DNA from 3 places in the Aminobacter sp. Piv2-1 genome. Region 1 is predicted to be linked to each of the others. Evidence: predicted binding sites of a transcription regulator. Region 1 holds the regulator's gene; each other region holds the start of a gene.
The links. The regulator LexA, encoded in region 1, represses DNA repair genes until DNA is damaged. The targets are predictions, from matches to a motif close to TGTTCNNNNTGTGTTCNG.

Region 2: AmiPiv_RS16185 (YifB family Mg chelatase-like AAA ATPase) is a predicted target of LexA. The motif match lies at 3,554-3,571, and genes of this name have one in related genera.
Region 3: ssb (single-stranded DNA-binding protein) is a predicted target of LexA. The motif match lies at 2,719-2,736, and genes of this name have one in related genera.

What each region holds. Positions count from the first base shown of each region.
Region 1 is NZ_JARKMU010000016.1:47,317-54,617, reverse strand. It holds gene AmiPiv_RS23430 (peptidyl-prolyl cis-trans isomerase) at 1-112, shown strand, start outside; gene trpD (anthranilate phosphoribosyltransferase) at 109-1,119, shown strand; gene trpC (indole-3-glycerol phosphate synthase TrpC) at 1,124-1,936, shown strand; gene moaC (cyclic pyranopterin monophosphate synthase MoaC) at 1,938-2,417, shown strand; gene AmiPiv_RS23410 (molybdopterin molybdotransferase MoeA) at 2,418-3,623, shown strand; gene lexA (transcriptional repressor LexA) at 3,729-4,445, shown strand; gene AmiPiv_RS23400 (ComEC/Rec2 family competence protein) at 4,723-7,050, opposite strand.
Region 2 is NZ_JARKMU010000008.1:148,799-156,099, reverse strand. It holds gene pheT (phenylalanine--tRNA ligase subunit beta) at 1-209, shown strand, start outside; gene AmiPiv_RS16205 (nucleotidyltransferase family protein) at 327-926, shown strand; gene AmiPiv_RS16200 (cytochrome b) at 988-1,566, shown strand; gene AmiPiv_RS16195 (YceI family protein) at 1,636-2,214, shown strand; gene AmiPiv_RS16190 (Gfo/Idh/MocA family protein) at 2,316-3,302, shown strand; gene AmiPiv_RS16185 (YifB family Mg chelatase-like AAA ATPase) at 3,662-5,194, shown strand; gene AmiPiv_RS16180 (transglutaminase-like cysteine peptidase) at 5,636-6,262, opposite strand; gene AmiPiv_RS16175 (polyhydroxyalkanoate depolymerase) at 6,546-7,301, opposite strand, start outside.
Region 3 is NZ_JARKMU010000011.1:182,041-189,341, forward strand. It holds gene ssb (single-stranded DNA-binding protein) at 2,011-2,598, opposite strand; gene AmiPiv_RS20015 (VOC family protein) at 2,920-3,564, shown strand; gene AmiPiv_RS20020 (aspartate/glutamate racemase family protein) at 3,601-4,335, opposite strand; gene uvrA (excinuclease ABC subunit UvrA) at 5,143-7,301, shown strand, end outside.

The sequences.
Region 1 (7,301 bases):
GGAGATGTCGGACGACCTGCTCGACCAGCTCGTGGCGCAGCTGCAGCGCGAATATGCGGTCACCGTCGACCAGAACGCGATCACCCGCGCGCTTGCGGTGGGAACGCCATGAGCACGCTGAAGCCATACATCGCCAAGGTTGCGACGGGAACGCCGCTGACCTTCGAGGAAGCCCGCGAAGCCTTCGACATCATCATGTCGGGCGAAGCGACACCCGGCCAGATCGGCGGCTTCCTGATGGCGCTGCGCGTGCGTGGCGAAACCGTAAGCGAGATATCGGGCGCGCTCGCCACGATGCGCGACAAGATGCTGCGCGTCGAGGCGCCGGCCAATGCCGTCGATATCGTCGGCACGGGCGGCGACGGCTCGCACAGCGTCAACATCTCGACTGCCTCGGCCTTCGTCATTGCCGGCGCCGGCGTGCCGGTCGCCAAGCACGGCAATCGTGGCCTGTCGTCGCTGACGGGCGCCGCCGACGTGCTGACCGCGCTCGGCGTCAATATCGAGCTGGCCCCCGACGCAATTAGTCGTTGCATCCATCAGGCCGGCATCGGCTTCATGTTCGCGCCGGCGCATCACCCTGCCATGAAGCATGTGGGCGCGACGCGCGTCGAACTCGGCACCCGCACGATCTTCAACCTGCTCGGTCCTCTTTCCAACCCGGCCGGCGTCAACCGGCAGCTGTTCGGCGTGTTCTCGCCCGAATGGGTCGAGCCCGTCGCGGAGACATTGAAGGAACTCGGCGCCGAGTGCGCCTGGGTCGTGCACGGCGACGGCTACGACGAGATCACGACCACCGGCGAGACGAAGGTTTCAGCTCTGTCGGGCGGCAAGATCAGCAATTTCACGCTTACACCCGAAGGGGTCGGCCTCGCGCGCCACAGCCGCGAAGCTTTGCGCGGCGGCGATTCGGCCTACAATGCGGCTGCCCTGCGCGCCGTGCTCGAGGGCACCCCGGGCGCTTATCGTGACACCGTGCTGATGAACGCCGGCGCGGGCCTCGTGGTCGCAGGCAAGGTTGCCGAGATCGGCGACGGCATCAAGCTTGCCGCCGATGCGATCGACAGTGGACGCGCGCGCGCCGTCCTCGAGCGCCTCGTTGCGGTGTCGAACGGGTAGCGGCATGGCAGACATCCTGCGCAAGATCGAGGCCTACAAGCGCGACGAGATCGCCGCCGCCAAGGCGCTCACGCCGCTTGCGGACCTGAAGGCACGGGCGCACGACGTGGCCCCGCCCAGGGGGTTCCTCGCAGCGCTCGAAGCACAGCGCAGCCAAGGCCGCTTCGGGCTGATCGCCGAGATCAAGAAGGCGAGCCCGTCGAAAGGCCTGATCCGCGCCGATTTCGATCCGCCGGCGCTCGCCCGCGCCTATGCCGAAGGCGGGGCGGCCTGCCTTTCGGTGCTGACGGACACGCCGTCGTTCCAGGGCGCGCCGGAGTTCCTGACCGCCGCCCGCGACGCGTGCACCCTGCCCGCCTTGCGCAAGGACTTCATGTTCGAGCCCTACCAGGTGCATGAAGCCCGCGCCTGGGGTGCGGACGCCATCCTCATCATCATGGCGAGCCTGACGGACGACGACGCCAGGCGGCTCGAGGACACGGCCTTCGAGCTCGGCATGGACGCGCTGATCGAGGTCCACGACGAAGCCGAGACGGAGCGGGCCATGAAGCTCGCCTCGCGCCTGCTCGGCATCAACAACCGCAACCTGCGCAGCTTCGAGGTGAGCCTGGAGACGTCCGAGCGCCTGGCGCCGATGGTCCCGGCGGACCGCCTGCTCGTCGGCGAGAGCGGTATCTTCACCCACCAGGATTGCCTGAGGCTTGAAAAATCGGGCATCGGCAGCTTCCTCGTCGGCGAGAGCCTGATGCGCCAGGCCGACGTGGCCGCGGCCACGCGGGCGCTGCTCGAAGGCAGCCCGGTCGCGGCGAGCGCCTGACATGGCCGCCCTCACCCACATCGGCGCCACCGGCGAGGCCAACATGGTCGACGTCGGCGACAAGGCCGAGACGACCCGCACCGCGATCGCCGAGGGCACCGTGACGATGCGCCCCGAGACGCTGGCGCTGATCCTGTCCGGCAACGCCAAGAAGGGCGACGTTCTGGGCACGGCGCGCATCGCCGGCATCATGGCCGCCAAGCGCACGCACGAGCTGGTACCCCTCTGCCATCCGATCCTCTTGACCAAGGTGTCGGTCGAGATCGAGCCGGACGAATCGCTGCCCGGCCTCAGGGTGACCGCGCTGGCGCGCGTCACCGGCAAGACCGGCGTCGAGATGGAGGCGCTGACCGCTGCCTCCGTCGCCTGCCTGACCATCTACGACATGGCCAAGGCCGCCGACCGCGGCATGGTGATCTCCGGCATCCGCCTGGTCGAGAAGACCGGCGGCAAGTCGGGCGACTACAGGGCTGTCGACTAGATGGCGCTGCTGCCGGTCGCCGACGCGCTTGAACGGCTGCTCGAAGGCGCGGCCACGGCGGGCACGGAACGCGTCGGCCTCGACGAAGCTTTCGGACGTGTCCTTGGCGCGCCGCTCCACGCCCTGCGCACCCAGCCGCCCTTCGATGCCTCGGCGATGGACGGCTATGCGGTGATCGCGCAGGACATCGCCGACCTGCCCGCCCGGCTTGCGCTGATCGGCGAGGCGGCTGCCGGGCGGCAGTTCGCCGGAAAGATCGCGCGCGGCCAGGCCGTGCGCATCTTCACCGGCGCGCCTGTGCCGGCCGGAGCGGACACGGTGGTCATCCAGGAAAACGTGCGCGATCTCGGCAACGGCGAGGTCGAGGTGTTCGAGCCGACCGCGCCCGGCCGCAACATCCGTACCAAGGGCCTCGACTTCAACGAAGGCGATCTCATCCTCGATGCCGGGCGCCTGATCGACCCGGCAGCGCTGTCGCTCGCGGCCGCCGCCAACCATCCGACGCTCGACGTGCAACGCGCGCCGCTGGTCGCGATCATCGCCACCGGCGACGAATTGCTGCCGCCGGGAAGCACGCCCGGCCCCGACCAGATCATCTCTTCCAATGCCTACGGCGTGGCGGCCATTGCCCGCTCGGTCGGCGCCCGCGTCCTCGATCTCGGCATAGCGCCCGACAAGACCGAATCGATCTCCGCACTCGTCCGGGAGGCGCTCGACGCCGCAGCCGACGTGATCGTCACCCTCGGCGGCGCCTCGGTCGGCGACCACGACCTGGTGCACGGCGTGCTGACCGACCTCGGCATGAAGCTCGACTTCTGGAAGATCGCCATGCGCCCGGGCAAGCCGCTGATGTTCGGACGGCTCGGCGAGACTCGCTGCGTCGGCCTTCCCGGCAATCCGGTGGCGAGCCTCATCTGCTCGCACCTCTTCCTGAAGCCGCTCCTGGCAAAGCTTGCCGGACGGGTCTACGCACCCGACATCCGCGAGGCCGTGCTCGGTGCGCCCATGAAGGCAAACGACCTGCGCCAGGACTATGTGCGCGGCATGGTGAGCGAGACCGACGCCGGCCTGGTCGCCATGCCCTTCGGGGTCCAGGACTCGTCGATGCTGCGAACCCTGGCCGAAGCCAATTGCGTCATCATCCGCGAGCCCTTCGCACCAGCTGCCGAATCTGGCACTGGCTGCCGGGTGCTCATGCTGCGCTGACCGCCCTCGGCACCTTCACCAAAATTTAATCGGTTGCGGAACACAACTGGAACATATAGTGTTTGTTCCGGGTTTGTTTTTCTTTCGATTCCCTTGGGGGCAGCGATGCTGACGCGCAAACAACACGAGCTTCTGCTGTTCATCCATGAGCGGCTGAAGGAGGCGGGCATCCCCCCGTCCTTCGACGAGATGAAGGAGGCGCTGGACCTCGCTTCCAAGTCGGGCATCCATCGCCTGATCACCGCGCTCGAGGAGCGCGGCTTCATCCGGCGTCTGCCCAACAGGGCACGCGCGCTGGAAGTCATCCGTCTGCCAGACTCGATCGCTCCGGGCCTCAACGCCGCCAGGAAGTTCTCGCCGAGTGTCATCGAAGGCAGCCTTGGGCGCAAGCCCGAGCCGTCGCGCGCGCTCTCGGCCGGCAATGACGACGACGCAGGTGCGGCGGTCGCCATCCCGGTGATGGGACGCATCGCCGCCGGCGTGCCGATCGACGCCATCCAGCACAGGACGCATTCGATCTCGGTGCCGCCGGACATGATTTCGGGCGGCGAGCACTATGCGCTCGAGGTCAAGGGCGATTCGATGATCGAGGCCGGCATCTTCGACGGCGACACTGTCATCATCCGCAATGCCAATAGCGCCAATCCGGGCGAGATCGTCGTCGCCCTGGTGGACGACGAGGAGGCGACGCTCAAGCGCTTCCGCCGCAAGGGCGCATCGATCGCGCTCGAGGCCGCCAATCCCGCCTATGAAACCCGCATCTTCGGCCCCGACCGGGTCAAGGTACAGGGCAAGCTGGTCGGGCTGATCCGGCGCTACTAGGGCAATTCAGGAAAAGCGCGAAGCGATTTTCCGCCCGGGATTGCGTGAAAGCGAGGAGATAGAGCGCTTTCGCGATGCGAGGGAAGGCGGAAACGCCCTCAACTCGCCCAGCGCTGGTTAGGAGCGATCGCCTCTCAGGGGGCAGAGCATCCGGTCAGGGTGCAGCGCGTCCGGGCTAGCTCGGCGGGCATTCCGAAGAATGCGCATTCTGCGCCTGGCTGCCTTTCTCGACCGCATTCATGCGATGCCGGGCGCTTCTGTCTGGCTGCAAAACGCTCTATGGCGCAGCCTTCTCCACTGGCGGCTTTGCACGGTCCCGGCGGAAGGGCGGCAGGCCCCGCGCCTCGCGGGAGAACGCCCGCTGCGCATGCCATGGCCGGTACGGCTCGGCTATCGCCCTCTGGATTTCGATTTGACGGACCGCCGCCTCCCCTTTTTCAGGCAAGAACGCGGCCACGCTGCCGAAACGCGCCAGGTCGCGCTTGGTGACCACGGTCGTCGCCGAATTCGCGCACGGGTCCCGCGCCGTCGCGTCGTCGATCACGATCAGGCTCGCCACGACGCATGCAGGTTTCGCCGTTGCCGCGTTGCCGGCATAGGCGATCACGGCGCCTGACGGGTGCTCGATGGTGCAAAGGCCGCCGTCGCAGATAAAGGCCCGCCGGCGGTCCGGTTTTTCTTCTCCTTGCAGGGACATGGCCGACTCTGGCGGCAGCGCGGCATCTGGCCGCGCGGCGGAGGCCTTCGCGGTCGGGGCCGCCTTGCCGCCCGCGCCAACCGGGCCGACCAGGTCCTCCGCCACAACCGCCCTCTTCCAGCTGTCGGTGATGAAGTCGCTCGGACGTGCGCGGTTGACCGCCAGCCTGCCGTCCGCTGTCGGCACGCCGACCAGCCGGCCGTCTTCGGAGATCAATATGTCTGGCGTCCTTGCCTCGCCGAGCAGCAGCAATCCACTCGCGGCGAACGGCAGGGCGGCTAACCTCAGCCGGGTGGTCGCCATGGAGGCGACGCAGAGCGCAACCGTCACGAGGATCACCGACCGGGCGGAAATCAGGCGGACGGCGTCGACCGGCGACCGCTCGGAGAACCATTGCGCCAGGGCGATCATCGCGCCCAGACCCCGCCCCATCGTGTCGAGGAACAGCCCATCCAGGCCAAGCGGCATCAGCACGCCGGCGGCAACCGCAAAAGGCATCACCAGCACCGAGACGATGGGCATCACCGCCAGGTTGGCGAAGAGGCTGAGCGGCGAGATGCGCTGGAAATGCCACGCCCCGAACACACTCGTCGCCAGCCCGGCGATCAGCGAGGTTGCCAGAAGCCCGACTGCCAGGGCCCAGAGCCTGCGCCACGTCTTTGCCGCGAGCGAACGCTGGATCGCCGGTTGCGCCTGGTCGGTCGGCCTGTCCGACCACCAGCCATAAGCGCCGACCAGTGCCGCGGTTGCCGCGAACGACATCTGGAAGCTCGGACCGACCACCTCGTGGGGAGATGCGAGAATGACGATGATGGCCGAGATCGCGAGGTTGCGCATGGTCAGGGCGGCGCGGTCGAACAGCACGGCCGTCAACATGACGGCGAGCATGATGAAGCTGCGCTGCGCCGCAACTTCGGCACCGGAAATGGAAAGATAGCCGCCGGTGGAGACCAGGGCAGCGAGGGCGGCGTATTTCTTCACCGGATGCCGGGATGCGAAGGCCGGAAAGGCCGCAAAACCGAACCGCAGGCCCAGCATGACGGTTCCGGCGACCATGGCCATGTGCAGGCCCGAAATGGAGATGATGTGATAGAGGCCCGTCCGCCGCAGCGCTTCGTTGACCTCCTCCGGAATGCCGCCACGCACGCCGACCATGAGTGCCGCGGCGATTTCGCCCTCCACGCCGCCGATCCGGTCGCGGATGCGCAGGGCAATGCGGTCGCGAAGGTTTCCGAGCCAGGCCTCGATCCCAAGGGCGAGCGCAACAGGTTGCGCGTCCGCGACCAGTTCCGGCCCCTTCATGAAGAAGCCGCTGGCGCCGATCCCGTCGAAGTAGCTTTCGAAGGAGAAGTCGTAGCTGCCGGGCCGAATCGGACCGGAGGGCGGCATCAGCCGCGCATAGCCGCTGACCAGGGATCCCGCCGCGAGACCTGCCGGCGCCCGGCGCGCCGTCAGGCGCACGCGATCCGGCGCATAGCGCAGCGTTGGCCGCGCGGTGGCAATGACGTCGATGGTCAGGCGGACGCGCCCCTTGTCGAGCCGGTCGATCTCCACCACGCGGCCCTGCAACTGCGTCGATATCTCGGCGCCGAGCATTTTCGTGCCCAGGCGGGCGGTTTCGAGCTTTGCCGCCGCCATGCCGAGCAGGCAGAAGGCCAGAGCGGCCAGCCCGTAGTGAAGCCATCTCCTGGTGCGCGCGGCCAACGCCAGCACTGCCATGACCAGGGCTGCCGACGCGATCGGCAGCAAGGCCGGCTCCTCGGCGAGGCTGAAATAGGCCAGCACCCCAACCGCCAGGAACACCGGGACGAGCAGGAACGCCACGCCGCGGTCGAGTTCGGTCTCGATTGCCGCTGCCAGTGTCCGGACCGTGAAGCGTCCATGGACGACGGCCATGGGAGTCTGCATCCACGACCGCCGATTGCCCGGCCGCGGCGCGTGATTTGTACCTGCGGACAATGGCTGAGGGTCGCGCCGACGCGCCCAGGTAAGCGGGGGCAACGCCTCGCCGCCGGCGAGCAGGACGCGCTCGGCCGTCTCCGCGACCGGTCTTTCGCCGGCTCGCCCCTCCCGCACATGGTCGCCCATCGGGCATGCCCCTTGCGCCCCTGACCTTCTATGCTACATCAACGCCACCGAAACGCCATGCGCCGCCGGTC
Region 2 (7,301 bases), on a different contig from region 1:
CCCTTGGCGCCGACAAGAAGCTCATCACCGGCGTCTCCGTCTTCGACATCTTCGAGGGTGCCGCGCTCGGCGAGGGCAAGAAGTCGGTCGCCATCGAGGTCACCATCCAGCCGGTCGAAAAGACGCTGACCGACCAGGACTTCGAGGCGCTGGCGGCCAAGATCGTCGAGAACGTCAAGAAGCAGACGGGCGGTGCGCTCCGGAGCTAGAGTATTTTGCAGCCAGGTGGGATCGCCTGGCGTCGCACAAATGCGGCAAGAATAAACGGATAGAGCGGCAGCCCGGATTTCCCGTGTTCGCCGCTCTAGCCCCTTTCGGGGAGGAGTATGGAGCATCTTCGCTACAAGGGCCTGCCGTTCGAAGACCAGCAGCAGGTCCTGCTCGACATCCTCCTTGCCGACCCCATCGTCCGCCCCGCGCTCGCGGCTGCCGAAAAGTTCGACCTACCTGAGTGGATGCTGGTTTCGGGCGCGCTCTACAACAGCGTCTGGAACCATTTGACAGGCCGCCCGGCCGGTCACGGTATCCGAGACATCGACCTTTTCTACTTCGATGCCTCGGATCTCTCCTGGGAGGCCGAGGACGTGGTCATCCGCCGTGGCGCGGATGCTTTCGCGCATCTACCGCTGCCGGTCGAGATCCGCAACCAGGCCCGCGTCCATCTTTGGTTCGAGGACCATTTCGGCTCGCCGCGCGCCCCGATGGCTTCCTGTGCCGAGTCGCTCGAGCACTTTGCCTCGCGCACCCATGCCGTCGGCATCGCCCTCGTCGACGGCGCGCCGCAGGTCTGGGCGCCCTTCGGCCTCGACGACATCTTCGCCTTTCGCCTCACGCCCAATCATCGCAATGACAACCGCGCCACCCACGAGGCCAAGGGCCGGCGTGCCAGGCAGATGTGGCCCGAGATCACCGTCGTCGACTGGTAAGGTTTGCGCTGTCTGCGGACGAAAACCGTGCCAGATTCGTTGTGCCACGGAGGTGCCGTCGATGCTGCGCAACACCAAGACCCGCTATGGCTGGGCCGCGATCGTTCTCCATTGGCTGATCGCGCTCCTGTTCATCGGCCAGTTCGCACTCGGCCTGGCGATGATCCGGGTGGCCAGCCAGCGCACCTCCTTCGAGCTGATCCAGTTGCACAAGTCCTTCGGTTTCCTGCTGCTCGGGCTGGTGCTGATCCGCATCGGCTGGCGGCTCGGCAATGCCAGTCCGGAGCTACCGGCCGAGGTTGGGGCGATGGAGCGCAGGGCCGCGCCTGCCGTCCACCTTGCGCTTTACGCCGCGCAGCTCGCCGTGCCGCTGTCCGGCTGGGTTCTGGTATCGGTCTCGGTGCTCGAAATCCCCTCCATGCCGTTCAACCTGTTCGTCATGCCGCATCTGCCGTTGGGCGTGTCCGAACAGGCCGAGACCTTCTGGATCTTCGGCCATCGTTGGCTTGCCTATGCCGGCATGGCCCTGGTGGCGCTGCATTTCCTGGCGGCCTTGCGGCATCATTTCTGGTTGCGCGACGCGGTCATGGCGCGGATGATCTCGCCTTCCCTCGGTCGCCGGGATCTCGGTCCGGAATAGCGGCGGCACGAGATTCGTTCACTGCCTGCGCGGCTGGATCTGGCCGTGTCGACAGGGAGTGCCGAGGCAATGATCACTAGACGCTTGGGGCTTGCAGCATTCCTCGCCGTCACCAGCGTCGTCGGAAGCGCCTGGGCGGTGGCGCTTTCCGATGCCGCCGGGCGCTACGCCATTTCCGCCGACGGTTCGGCCATCCGTTTTGCCATCGGTAAGGTTGGCGGCGGCGGACTGAACGGCGCCTTCGGCCGCTTCAAGGGCACCATCCGTATCGACGGTGGCGACATCGGGCGGTCGCGCGTGGACCTGACCATCTTCCCCGACAGCGTCGGCACCGGCGAGGGCCGCGTCGATGCCTTCCTCAAGTCGGATGCGGTCTTCGACACGACCAACGAGCAGGAAATCGTCTTCCGTTCGACCAGCGTGACGCGCACCGGCGAAAACACCGCGATGATCACCGGCCGCCTCACCGCCAGGGGCCGCACCTTCACCGAGAAATTCCAGGCCGAGCTGCAGAGCCTCAATGGTCGCCAGATCCGCTTCCATGTCAGCGGCAACGTGCTGCGCTCGCGCTATCAGATGGATGTCGGTACGCCGATCTATTCGAACATCGTCGCCTTCGACATGGAGTTCACCGGCCGCCGCAGCTGATTGCCCGGGGCCGAATCCACTGGAATTTGACGCCCGCATCGGCCAACATCGGGACGCGGCCGCCACGGCCGATCCCATGACCAGCCAGTCGCGGAGGCCAGATGTTTCGTTGGGGCGTACTATCCACCGCCAAGATCGGGCGCGACCATGTCCTGCCGGCGATCGCCGATTCCGACAACGGCGTGGTCGCGGCGGTCTCCAGCCGCGATCTCGGCAAGGCCAGGGCGCTCGCCGACCGTTTCGGTGCTCGGCACGCCTTCGGCTCCTATGAGGAACTGCTCGCTTTGGATGCGGTCGACGGCGTCTACATCCCTCTGCCCACCTCGCAGCATCTCGAATGGGCGGCCAGGGCGGCCGAGGCCGGCAAGCATGTGCTGGTCGAAAAGCCGCTGGCGCTCAAGGCCGACGACATCGCGCCGCTGATCGCCATTCGCGACCGCAACAAGGTGGTCGTCTCGGAAGCCTTCATGGTCACCTACCACCCGCAGTGGCACAAGGTGCGCGACCTGATCGCGGGCGGTGCCATCGGCAGGCTGCGCCACGTCCAGGGCGCGTTCTCCTATTTCAACGTCGACCCCAACAACATGCGCAACAAGCTTGATCTCGGCGGCGGCGCCCTGCCCGATATCGGCGTCTACCCCACCGTGACGACGCGGTTTTCGACCGGTAAGGAGCCCTTGCGCGTGCAGGCGAGCATCGAGCGCGACGAAAAGTTCGGTACCGACGTCTATTCCAGCGTGCGCGCCGATTTCGGCGAGTTCGAGCTGTCCTTCTACCTGTCCACCCAGCTCGCCAACCGCCAGTTGATGGTCTTCCACGGCGACAAGGGATTCATCGAGGTGCGCTCGCCTTTCAATGCCGGGCTCTACGAGCATCACCGCGTCGAACTGCACAATGCCGGCCACACCGAGGCGACCGTGTTTCGCTTTCCCGGCACGCAGCAGTACCGGCTCGAGGTCGAGGCCTTCGTGCGCGCGGCCCAAGGCGGCAAGGACCGTGTGTTCTCGCTGGAGGAGTCGGTGCTCAACCAGAAGGTCATCGACGCCATCTTCCGCGCCGGCGAGCACGACGGCTGGGAAAAGGTGTAGCAGCGGCGCCGGCCCGCAGAGCGACGACTTGGCGTGTTGGATGGCCCATGCAGCCTGCATTGCCGTCCCGCCGGCTATTTTTTGAATGGCTCCATGTAGTTGAGACTATCGCAGCGCTGCCAAGCTGTCATAGCCTTGGTGGCGCGGGATAGCGAGTTGCCCCGCCGAATTGCTGGTCTACGGCAGAATTTGGCCCAATACTGCTTGGCAACGCATTCACAAGAAATCTCGTTCCGAGCAGTATACACGAATGTTCTATAAATGTTCTTGTATGAGGCAAGTTTTTGTGCTTGTCTGTCTGAGGGGTAGGGCCGTGTGCCTGGGGCAGGCCGCGCTCATCCATCGGACGGGAGGGGCACATGGTTTCGCGCGTTCGCACGGTCGCGTTCCAGGGCATCGAGGCGGTTCCGGTCGATGTCCAGGTGATGGTCGCACCGGGCAAGGCCGGCATGCAGATCGTCGGCCTTCCCGACAAGGCCGTGGCGGAGAGCCGGGAACGCGTGCAGGCGGCACTGCATGCATCGGGGCTGTCGATGCCGCCCAAGAAGGTGACTGTCAACCTCGCGCCCGCGGATCTGCCTAAGGAGGGCAGCCACTATGACCTGCCCATCGCCCTCGGCCTTATGGCTGCGCTGGGGGCCGTGCCGGGCGACGCGCTTGCTGCCTACATCGTGCTGGGCGAGCTTTCGCTCGATGGCACCATAGCGCCGGTGGCCGGCGCGCTGCCGGCTGCGATCGGCGCAAATTCCGAGGGCAAGGGCCTGATCTGCCCCTCGGCGTGCGGGTCGGAAGCGGCGTGGGCCGGGACCGACATCGACATCCTCGCGCCGCGCAGCCTGATTGCCCTGGCCAACCATTTTCGCGGCACGCAGGTGCTGTCGCGGCCCGAGCCGGGCATCCGCGCGCCGTCGACGGGGTTGCCGGATCTAGCAGATATCAAGGGCCAGGAGACCGCCAGGCGGGCGCTCGAGGTGGCGGCGGCCGGCGGGCACAATCTCCTGATGGTCGGTCCTCCTGGCGCCGGCAAGTCGATGCTGGCCGCGCGCCTGCCGTCGATCCTGCCGCCGCTATCGCCCAGGGAACTGCTCGAAGTATCGATGATCGCCTCGGTGGCGGGTGAACTGGCCGAGGGGCGGCTGACCGATCGCCGGCCGTTCCGGGCGCCGCACCACTCGGCCTCGATGGCGGCGATGGTCGGCGGCGGGCTGCGCGCCCGCCCCGGCGAGGTTTCGCTCGCCCATCACGGCGTGCTGTTCCTGGACGAGCTCCCCGAATTCTCGCCGCAGGTTCTCGATTCGCTGCGCCAGCCGCTCGAGACCGGCGAATGCATGATCGCGCGCGTCAATCACCGCGTCACCTACCCCGCCCGCATCCAGCTCGTCGCCGCCATGAATCCGTGCCGCTGCGGCATGGCGGGCGAGCCGGGCTATCGCTGCCTGCGCGGCGCGCGCTGCCAGGCTGATTACCAGGCGCGCATCTCCGGCCCGCTGCTCGACCGCATCGACCTGCGCATCGAGGTGCCGGCGGTGTCCGCCACCGACCTCATCCGTGGCGCAAGGTCGGAGGCGAGCGCCGAGGTGGCGGTCCGCGTCGCCCGCGCCCGCGCCGTGCAGCGGGAACGCCTGGAAAGGCTGGGTGCCACGAACGCCACGACCAACGCCCAGTGCTCAGCCGGCCTGATTGAGGACATCGCTGCCCCCGATGCCGGCGGGCTCGCGCTGCTCAGGGATGCGAGCGAGAAGCTCGGCTTCTCGGCCCGCGCCTATCACCGGGTGCTCAAGGTCGCACGCACGCTCGCCGATCTCGACGGCAGCGACAGCGTGGGCCGCATCCACCTGGCCGAGGCGATCTCTTACCGCATCGCTTCGGAGCGGATGGCGCAGGCGGCGTGACTTTGCGCCCGGTCACCGTCGGGTCGCGGGAGCTTCTGTCGATGCAGCGTCGGGGCGAACAGAAAGAGCCCCGCTTGCTTCGGCGCGGGACCAGCTTGGGCCGAAGGACGAGCCAGGAGCGCGAGACCGCCCGCGGGCGGTCGGAATGTCAGGATGCGTTCGTTCATATGCGCTGATTGCGGCAGCATGGGTCGACTGCCCGCGGGGCAGCAGCCCGGTCGGCGATGAAGGACAAGAGAACCGGAAATTCGGCGGCCTATGGTTGCAGGGCCTGCGAGTTGGAAGGCGATACATGTATTCGGCTGCTGGTCTCTGCGCGAACTGGCAGGCGATCAGTCAAGCCCCAAGGCACGCAGCGGAGTGCCCCGCCGTGCTGACAGCGAAGCGCCCGAACCCTGACGTTGCCGTTGGCTCAGACGAGCTCATGGAAAGTCCGGCGAGCTACTTGACCGAACCGACCAAGGTTGCCTGGCCCTCGCGGATGGAAACCCAGCGGCCCGTATTCTCGGTCGACTGCCGCTTGAGGAAGCGGTATCCCGTCTCGTCCCACTGGCGCACCAGGTCGGTCAGGTTGTCGAGCACGAAGTCGCCCTTGGTGGTCCGCACGGTCAGCACTGCATGCCCTTCGCCATCCGGCTTGCGCACGACGGTGATCAAGAGGTTGGACAGCGACACGCCTTCCTGGCTGAGCGTGCGGCGCTTCTCAAGCACATAGTCCTCGCAGTCGCCCTGGCCGTTGACGGGATAGGTCCAGAACTCGTCGCGGCCATAGATGTCGATATCGTTCATCGGCTTGATCGCGGCGTTGGCCGCCACATTGACGGCGACGAGCTTGCGCCACAGGTCGCCGTTCATCTGCTCGGGGCCGGGGTCACGTTCCTTGATCGAGCATTCGGCCGGGTTGATGCGGCAGAAATCGTAGTGGCCGATGGGCTGGGAGGTCAGTCCCCCCGTCACCATCGGCTGGGCCGCATTGGCCTCGCCGACCGACAGCAGGGCCGCTGCCGCCACGCCTACCAAAACTCCGGCACGCACTGCCGCGTACCGCACGCCTGCTGCGGAAATCATTGCCCCGCTCGCCCCTTCGTATCGTTAATAAAACGTTAAGGTCGAGGGGCATCTGGAGTCAATCGGAGCCGGAAACTGTTTGCGGACATGGTTACCGGGGCGGCGGCGGCGCGACTATTGTGCAACAGAAACGTCGAAGCCCGGCGATCGGGCGCCGGGCTTCGCTGTGGAAAACTCCAGAGCAATTCCAGGAAAAGTGCGAAGCGGCTTTCCGTCCGGAGTTGCGTCAAACCAAAGGAGCACGTCCGCTATTCGAAGAATAGCGGAAATGCTCGTGGTTGGCTCAGGCCCTGGCTTCGCGAACCAGCCTCGGCTTGGCGTTCTTGCGCGCGGCCGCGCCGTAGCTCGCCATGAAGTCGACGATACGCGGCACGATCTCGGCGCGGAAACGCGAGCCGTTGAAGACGCCGTAGTGACCGACGGCCGGCTGCATGTAGTGCGCCTTCATCTCGTCGGGAATGTTGACGCAGAGATCGTGCGCGGCCTGCGTCTGGCCAAGGCCCGAGATGTCGTCGTTTTCGCCCTCGACCGTGAACAGCGCGACGTTGCGGATGGCCGCGAGGTCGACCGGCTGCCCCCGATGGGTCATCTCGCCCTTGGGGAGCGAGTGACGCATGAACACGGTCTCCACCGTTTGCAGGTAGAATTCGGCGGTCAGGTCCATCACCGCCAGATATTCGTCGTAGAAGTCCCGGTGCTTCTCGGCGCTGTCGCCATCGTTCTTCACCAGGTGCATGAAGAAGTCCTTGTGGGCGATGATGTGGCGGTCGAGGTTCATGGTCATGAAGCCCGAAAGCTGCAGGAAGCCCGGATAGACGTCCCGGGAAAAGCCCGGCGCTGGCCACGGCACCTGCATGATGACGTTGTCGCGGAACCAGTCGATGTTCTTCTTCTCGGCCAGCAGGTTCACCGCGGTGGGGTTGCGGCGCGTGTCGATGGGCCCGCCCATCAGCGTCATGGTCGCGGGCGCAAAGCGGTCGCCGCGTGCCTCCATGACCGCCACTGCGGCCAGGACCGGCACGGAGGGCTGGCAAACGCC
Region 3 (7,301 bases), on a different contig from region 1:
TCCGCCCGTCCTGCGACGTCGGCGATTGGCAAAAGCCGCGATGACAGCCTGATCTCCCCCCTTGTAGGGGGAGATGGCCGGCCCTTCGACAGGCTCAGGACAGATGGGGCGCGAAGGAATGCGGCATTCCAACATTTCGCACCCCTCCATTGCCACGCCCCGTTTCCGGTCTGGCCATTGCTAGGGAAAAAGTTCGGGAAGCGGGGCGCGAGGCCGAGCCTGCCGATAATCTAGTAACGTGGCGCGACGTCCGCGCCCCGCCCGGCTGCTTGCCCCGCTCAGTCGCCTCGGCATTTCTGCCGCCCAGCCGCCGCGAGGCCCGGGCTTGGGGGCTCATCACCCAGCGAGGAGAACCGACCTCCCGCCAGCCCGGCACCGGCGCTTCCCCCCGATGCCCGGTGCGCACCGGGGTCCCGTGGAAGATCGCAAGCACAATGATACGGGAGGTTCTGGAGGGGTGGAAAAGCGGACGGGTTTTTCCACGCACATTGCTGACAGAGCTACTGACAAGGGGACGGGGCACGCGGGAGGCAGACCTTCTACGCCTCATTTCTTCCCCCCTCTGGGCTGCCGCCGTTCGTCGTTCGAAAAGCCAAGCAATTGGCTTTTCGTCGCCTTCGGCGACCACTCCTCACCCCCCACAAGGGGGGAGATTAGGCCGTCATCGGCGCCCCTCCCAACCACCAGCGTTGCAGGAGAATTGCCCTGAGAGCCGGCAGAAACGGGCGTGACGGCGGAACTGCCCAGAGGGAGGCCGACCCCCAGGCAAGTCAAGACGAAGGACCGGCACAGATGGAAAAATCCCCGGCCCCGTGGGAAAGGTTTCCACCCGCGAAGACAGATGTCACGGCATGGATCCTAGGGTCTTCGCGACGGCGCTCACGCGCCTGCTTCGCCCTAGGATGACGACCCCGCGTCTACGTGTTCGGCCAACCTGCAAGGTCGCAAGGATAAGCAGCTGCTGGCGATTTGGCTGTCGCGCCGATGACGGCTGATCTCCCCCCCTTGTGGGGGGGGGTGAGGAGTGGTCGCCGAAGGCGACGAAAAGCCAATTGCTTGGCTTTTCGAACGACGAACGGCGGCAGCCCAGAGGAGGGTGGGAAAGATCGCGACTTTGAAATGGACGACCCTCAGGCAGGTCAAGACGAAGGACCGGCACAGATGGAAAAATCCTCGGCCCCGTGGGAAAGGTTTCCACCCGCGAAGACAGATGTCACGGCATGGATCCCAGGGTCTTCGCGACGGCGCTCACGCGCCTGCTTCGCCCTAGGATGACGACCCCGCGTCTACGCGTTCGGCCAACCTGCAAGGTCGCAAGGATAAGCAGCTTGCGCTGGCGATTTGGCTGCAGCGTCGATGACGGCCGCAAGGCTGCACCTATTATGTCGAAGGTCGAGCATGACCGCAGAACCGCCGATCGCATTGGACGGGTTGCGCTACCGCCCTCGCGGCGTCCCCCCAATGAACGGACGACAGGCCTCGACCGCCAAAACCTGACTGGCAGCCCCGGCCACGACAGCTCTACCTCGGCCTAGACCTAGTGGCTCAGGGTGGGCCGCTCGACGAACCTGACATCGGCGCAGCCCCGGCCACAAAAGCCGCCTCGCCGGGGACCCGATGGATCCGGACGGGCCGCTCGCCGAACATCGGCGCAGCCCCAGCGACGACAGCCGCTGCCTCGGTTTAGACCTGATGATGGCTCGGGGCGGGCCGTCCGGCGAACATCGCGTCGGTGCAGCCCAAGCGACGACGGCCGCTGCTTCGGCTTAGGCCTGATGGCTCGGGGCGGGCCGCTCGACGAACATCACGTCGGCGCAGCCCCAGCGACGACGGCCGCTGCCTCGGTTTAGACCCAATGGCTCTTGTGCGGGCCGCTCGCCGAACATCGCGTCGGTGCAGCCCAAGCGACGACGGCCGCTGCTTCGGCTTAGGCCTGATGGCTCGGGGCGGGCCGCTCGACGAACCTGACGTCGACAACGTCCTGGTCCGTCGAAAATCTACCCGTCGCGATCAGAACGGGATCTCGTCGTCGAGGTCGCGCGAACCGCCGCCACCGCCGCCCGTGCCACCGCGGCTGCCGCCACCGCCGCCGCGGCCGTAACCCTCGGTCGGGCTCGACTGGCCGAAATCGGAGCCACGGCCGCCGCCATAGCCACCGCCCTGCCCGCCGCCATAGCCGACCTGGCCTCCGCCACCGCTATAGCCGACCTGGCCTCCGCCACCGCTATAGCCGGAGTCGCCGCCCTGGCCGCGCGCGTCGAGCATCTGCAGCTCGCCGCGGAACTTCTGCAGCACGATTTCGGTGGTGTAGCGCTCGATGCCGTCCTTCTCCCATTTGCGGGTCTGGAGCTGGCCTTCGATGTAAACCTTCATGCCCTTCTTGAGGTACTGCTCGGCGACCTTGGCGAGGTTGTCATTGAAAATGACGACCTGGTGCCACTCGGTCTTCTCCTTGCGCTCGCCTGAATTCTTGTCGCGCCAGCTTTCCGAGGTGGCGATACGCAGGTTGACGACCGGTTCGCCGGAATTGAGCCGGCGGATTTCAGGATCCGCGCCCAGATTGCCGACCAGAATGACCTTGTTGACGCTACCTGCCATGACACCGCTCCGCGCTCGTCCGAAACCAGATCCAAATTGTGAGGGCGCACATTAGCCCAATGCGCCATCCGCCCGCGCCCCCTGCGGGTGGAAAAGGACATGCCGTCCACAAGTCATTTTCGTTCTTATTTTGTTCTATATCAGTCCACAACCATTGGCAAGAGCCGGCAGCATTGTCCGCATTGGCCATCACACCAAGCTGGTGCACCAGATTGACAGCTGCGAATGCCGAGGGCATCGTTGGCGTGCTTCATGGGGCGCATCGGCAGAACGCCGAAAGGGCAATGCCCGCCTGGGAAACACCCAACTGCAATTGCGCCCATGCCGAGCCTCGAAAACCTCAAAAAGCAGGCCAAGCAATATCTCCGCTGGCATCGCCAGGGCTACTACCCGGTCGCCGCCGAGTTGAGAGCCGGCCTGCCCCGGTTCGCCGGCCTCTACGACGGCCAGATCATGCAGGCGAACTTCAAGCTCAGCGACGCGCAGGAGCTGGTCGCGCGGCAACAGGGCTTCGACGGCTGGCAGGCGCTCAAATCGGGAGCCGATGACATGAGCCGACGAGACGTGCCGGCGCAGCCGCCCATCCTTGCTGCGATTTCGGCGCAGCTGTTCGTTGCCGACATGGCCGCGTCCTGCGCGTTCTTCACCGAAAGGCTCGGTTTTGCCGTCGATTTCGCTTATGGCGAACCGCCCTTCTACGCCCAGATCGTTCGCGACCATGCGCGCATTGCCCTGCGGCTGGTCTGCGAACCGGTTTTTGTCGGCGACATCCGTCGGCGCGAGCACCTGCTTTCAGCCTCGATCACCGTCGCAACCGCAAGCGAGATCAAAGAGCTGTTTGCGGAATTCCACGCCGCAGGGGTGGAATTTCACCAGACGCTGCGAAAAGAGCCGTGGGGCGCCCGCAACTTCATCGTGCTCGACCCCGATGGCAACCTGATCCTGTTTGCCGGACCGGCGGATTAGGCAGGCGGCACGCCGTCGGGAAACATCAGCGGGTCGCTAGCCTTCCAGCCGACCGGTTCGGTCTTGCGCGAGGGCAAGCTCGACCGCCGCCTCGGCATGAAGCTCGACCATGTCATAGGCTGGCATCGGGTAGTGTTCCATGGCGAGCAGCAGCGGCAACTCGGTGCAGGCGACGACGATGCATTCCGCCCCCCGTTCCGCCAGCCCCTTGGCCAGTTGCAACAGCAGCGCCTTCGAGTCCGGCTTCACCACGCCGAGTGTCAGTTCCTCGATGATGACGCGGTGCAAGGCGGCCCGCTCGTCCTCCGGCGGCACCAGCGCTTCGATGCCGAACTGCTTCTCCAGCCTTTCGCCGAGAAAGCCGAGCTCCATCGTGTAGCGCGTGCCCAACAGCCCTGCCCGTCTGTGCCCGGCGGCCTCGAGCGCCCTGCCGGTCGGATCGGCGATGTGCAGCAACGGGATCCCGATGGCCGCAGCGATCTTGTCGGCGACGAAGTGCGGCGTCACCGCCGTCAGCATGGCGAAGGCCGCACCGCCGGCCTCGAGATGCCGCGCGGCAATGGAAACCACCGCGGCGACCCGCTCCCAGTCGCCCCTGGCGGCGAGATCGTTCAGTTCGTCGAAGTCGAGCGTGAACATCAGCGAGCGTGCATTGTGATGCCCGCCCAGCCGCCGATGCGCCGCCTGGTTGACGAGACGATAGTAGAGCGCGCTGGATTCCCAGCTCATGCCCCCGATCAAGCCGATGAGCTGCGTCTGGCGTTCGGCCATGGTTCTCCCCTCGCTCGGTCGGGCCTGGCGGATCAGGTCGGAATGCCTTGCCGGGAAGACAAGCGCCGCCGCCCGAGAAATTCCGCCGTAAAGAATGCGCCGTGAGACTATCGGCGCAAGATATGGGGCGCAAAAATATGGCCCCGCCGCTCCTTGAAGCGCACGGGGCCTTTTGTCGGGTTTTACCCTTGATTGCCGGGAGCGGTTTACCGGCTTTGCTCTCTCGGATGCTCGTGGCTCACGGCCACCGATCCGACTACGGTTTCTGATTGTATGGGGGACAGCAGGTCACGGTCTGCGGGGCTGTTCACTCAGGAACGGCCAGGCACCTGCGCCTGCCGCGGCTCCGTCTCTCTAGCGGAACCTTTCGGGACTGTCCGGTGGAGTCATGCCTAGCTCCTACGTCGGTTGCGCCAAACGTACGCCTTCTGCTCAACTCGCGTGTCTGCGGCGTCTCGCAGACCGTCCGTAGCATGGTGAGGAGCCATTGAACGGGCTCGGCATCGGGCGACAAGTGCAGTCTGCATCGCTGATTCGGCCACGTCAACAGCAACATTGTTAGACGGGAAAAATGTGAACGGCACCCCGTCTTTCCGGGTCTCCGCCCTGCCCCGCTCCTGCCATACCGTTGTCAGGATGTCGTTCGGCCTTTGTTCTTTTCGCTTGCCCGCCGGCGCCAAAGGCGCTTAAACGCTTGGCGGTGTGCTCGGCGCCGCTCTCGACCGGGCGTCGGAAATACCTACATAGGGGGATGGCCGGGCTCGCCCGCCACTCCGAGACATCCAGATTTGAGGCGGCGGACCGGCCATGGCCGATCATAAGTACATTTCCATTCGCGGCGCGCGCGAGCACAATCTCAAGAACGTCGATCTCGACCTGCCGCGCGACAAGCTCATCGTCATGACCGGCCTTTCGGGCTCGGGCAAGTCGTCGCTCGCCTTCGACACCATCTATGCCGAGGGCCAGCGCCGCTATGTCGAAAGCCTCTCGGCCTATGCCCGCCAGTTCCTGGAGATGATGCAGAAGCCGGACGTCGACCAGATCGACGGCCTGTCGCCGGCGATCTCGATCGAGCAGAAGACGACCTCGCGCAATCCGCGCTCGACGGTCGGGACCGTCACCGAGATCTACGACTACATGCGCCTGCTCTTCGCGCGTGTCGGCGTGCCCTATTCGCCGGCCACCGGCCTGCCGATCGAGAGCCAGACCGTCTCGCAGATGGTCGACCGGGTGCTGGCGCTGGACGAAGGCACCCGCCTCTACATCCTCGCGCCCATCGTGCGGGGCCGCAAGGGCGAGTACAAGAAGGAGCTGGCCGAGCTGCAGAAGAAGGGTTTCCAGCGCGTCAAGATCGACGGCGCCTTCTACGAGATCGGCGACGCGCCGGCGCTGGACAAGAAATACAAGCACGACATCGACGTGGTGGTCGACCGCATCGTCGTGCGCCCCGACCTCGCCACGCGCCTGGCGGATTCGATGGAGACGGCGCTCAAGCTCGCCGAGGGCCTGGCCGTCGCCGAATTCGCCGACCGGCCGCTGGACGCCAGCCTGACCGGCGAGGACTCGGTCAACAAGAGCGCGAACGAAACCCACGAACGCATTCTTTTCTCGGAGAAATTCGCCTGCCCGGTGTCGGGTTTCACGATCCCCGAGATCGAGCCCCGGCTGTTCTCGTTCAACAACCCGTTCGGCGCCTGCCCGACCTGCGACGGCCTGGGCTCGCAGCGCGCCATCGACCAGGCGCTGGTGGTGCCCGAGGACCACGTCTCACTGCGCGAGGGAGCGGTGGCCCCCTGGGCCAAGTCGACCTCGCCCTATTACGCCCAGACGCTGGAAGCGCTCGGCAAGGTCTACGGCTTCAAGCTCGGCGACCGCTGGCGCGAGCTGTCGGCGGAGGCGCAGGACGCCATCCTGCACGGCACCGGCACGAAGGAAATCACCTTCAACTATGACGACGGCCTGCGCTCCTACAAGACGACCAAGACCTTCGAGGGCGTGATCCCCAACCTCGAGCGGCGCTGGAAGGAGACCGAATCCGCCTGGATGCGCGAAGAGATCGAGCGCTTCATGTCGGCCACTCCCTGCCCGGCCTGCTCGGGCTACCGCCTCAAGCCCGAGTCGCTGGCCGTCAAGATCGGCGGCAGGCACATCGGCGAGGTCACCGAGCAGTCGATCCGCAAGGCCAACGCCTGGTTCGAGGCGCTGCCGGCGCAGTTGAACGACAAGCAGAACGAGATCGCGGTGCGCATCCTCAAGGAGATCCGCGAGCGGCTGCGCTTTCTCAACGACGTCGGCCTCGACTACCTGACGCTGTCGCGCAACTCCGGCACGCTGTCCGGCGGCGAGAGCCAGCGCATCCGGCTCGCCTCGCAGATCGGCTCGGGCCTGACCGGCGTGCTCTACGTGCTCGACGAGCCGTCGATCGGCCTGCACCAGCGCGACAATTCCCGCCTGCTCGACACGCTCAGGCACCTGCGCGACATCGGCAACACGGTCATCGTCGTCGAGCATGACGAGGACGCGATCCTGACCGCCGACTATGTCGTCGACATCGGCCCGGCCGCCGGCATCCACGGCGGCGAGATCATCGCCGAGGGCACGCCGCAGCAGGTCATGGCCAACCCCAATTCGATCACCGGCAAGTACCTGTCGGGCGAACTGGAGATCGCCACGCCGCCGAGCCGGCGCGAGCTCAAGAAGAACAAGCGCATCAAGGTGGTCGGGGCGCGCGGCAACAATCTGAAGAACGTCTCCGCCGAAATCCCGCTAGGCACCTTCACCGCCGTCACCGGCGTGTCGGGCGGCGGCAAGTCGACCTTCCTGATCGAAACGCTGTTCAAGGCGGCGTCGCGCCGCATCATGGGCTCGCGCGAGCACCCGGCCGAGCACGACCGCATCGAGGGCCTGGAGTTCCTCGACAAGGTCATCGACATCGACCAGTCGCCGATCGGCCGCACGCCGCGCTC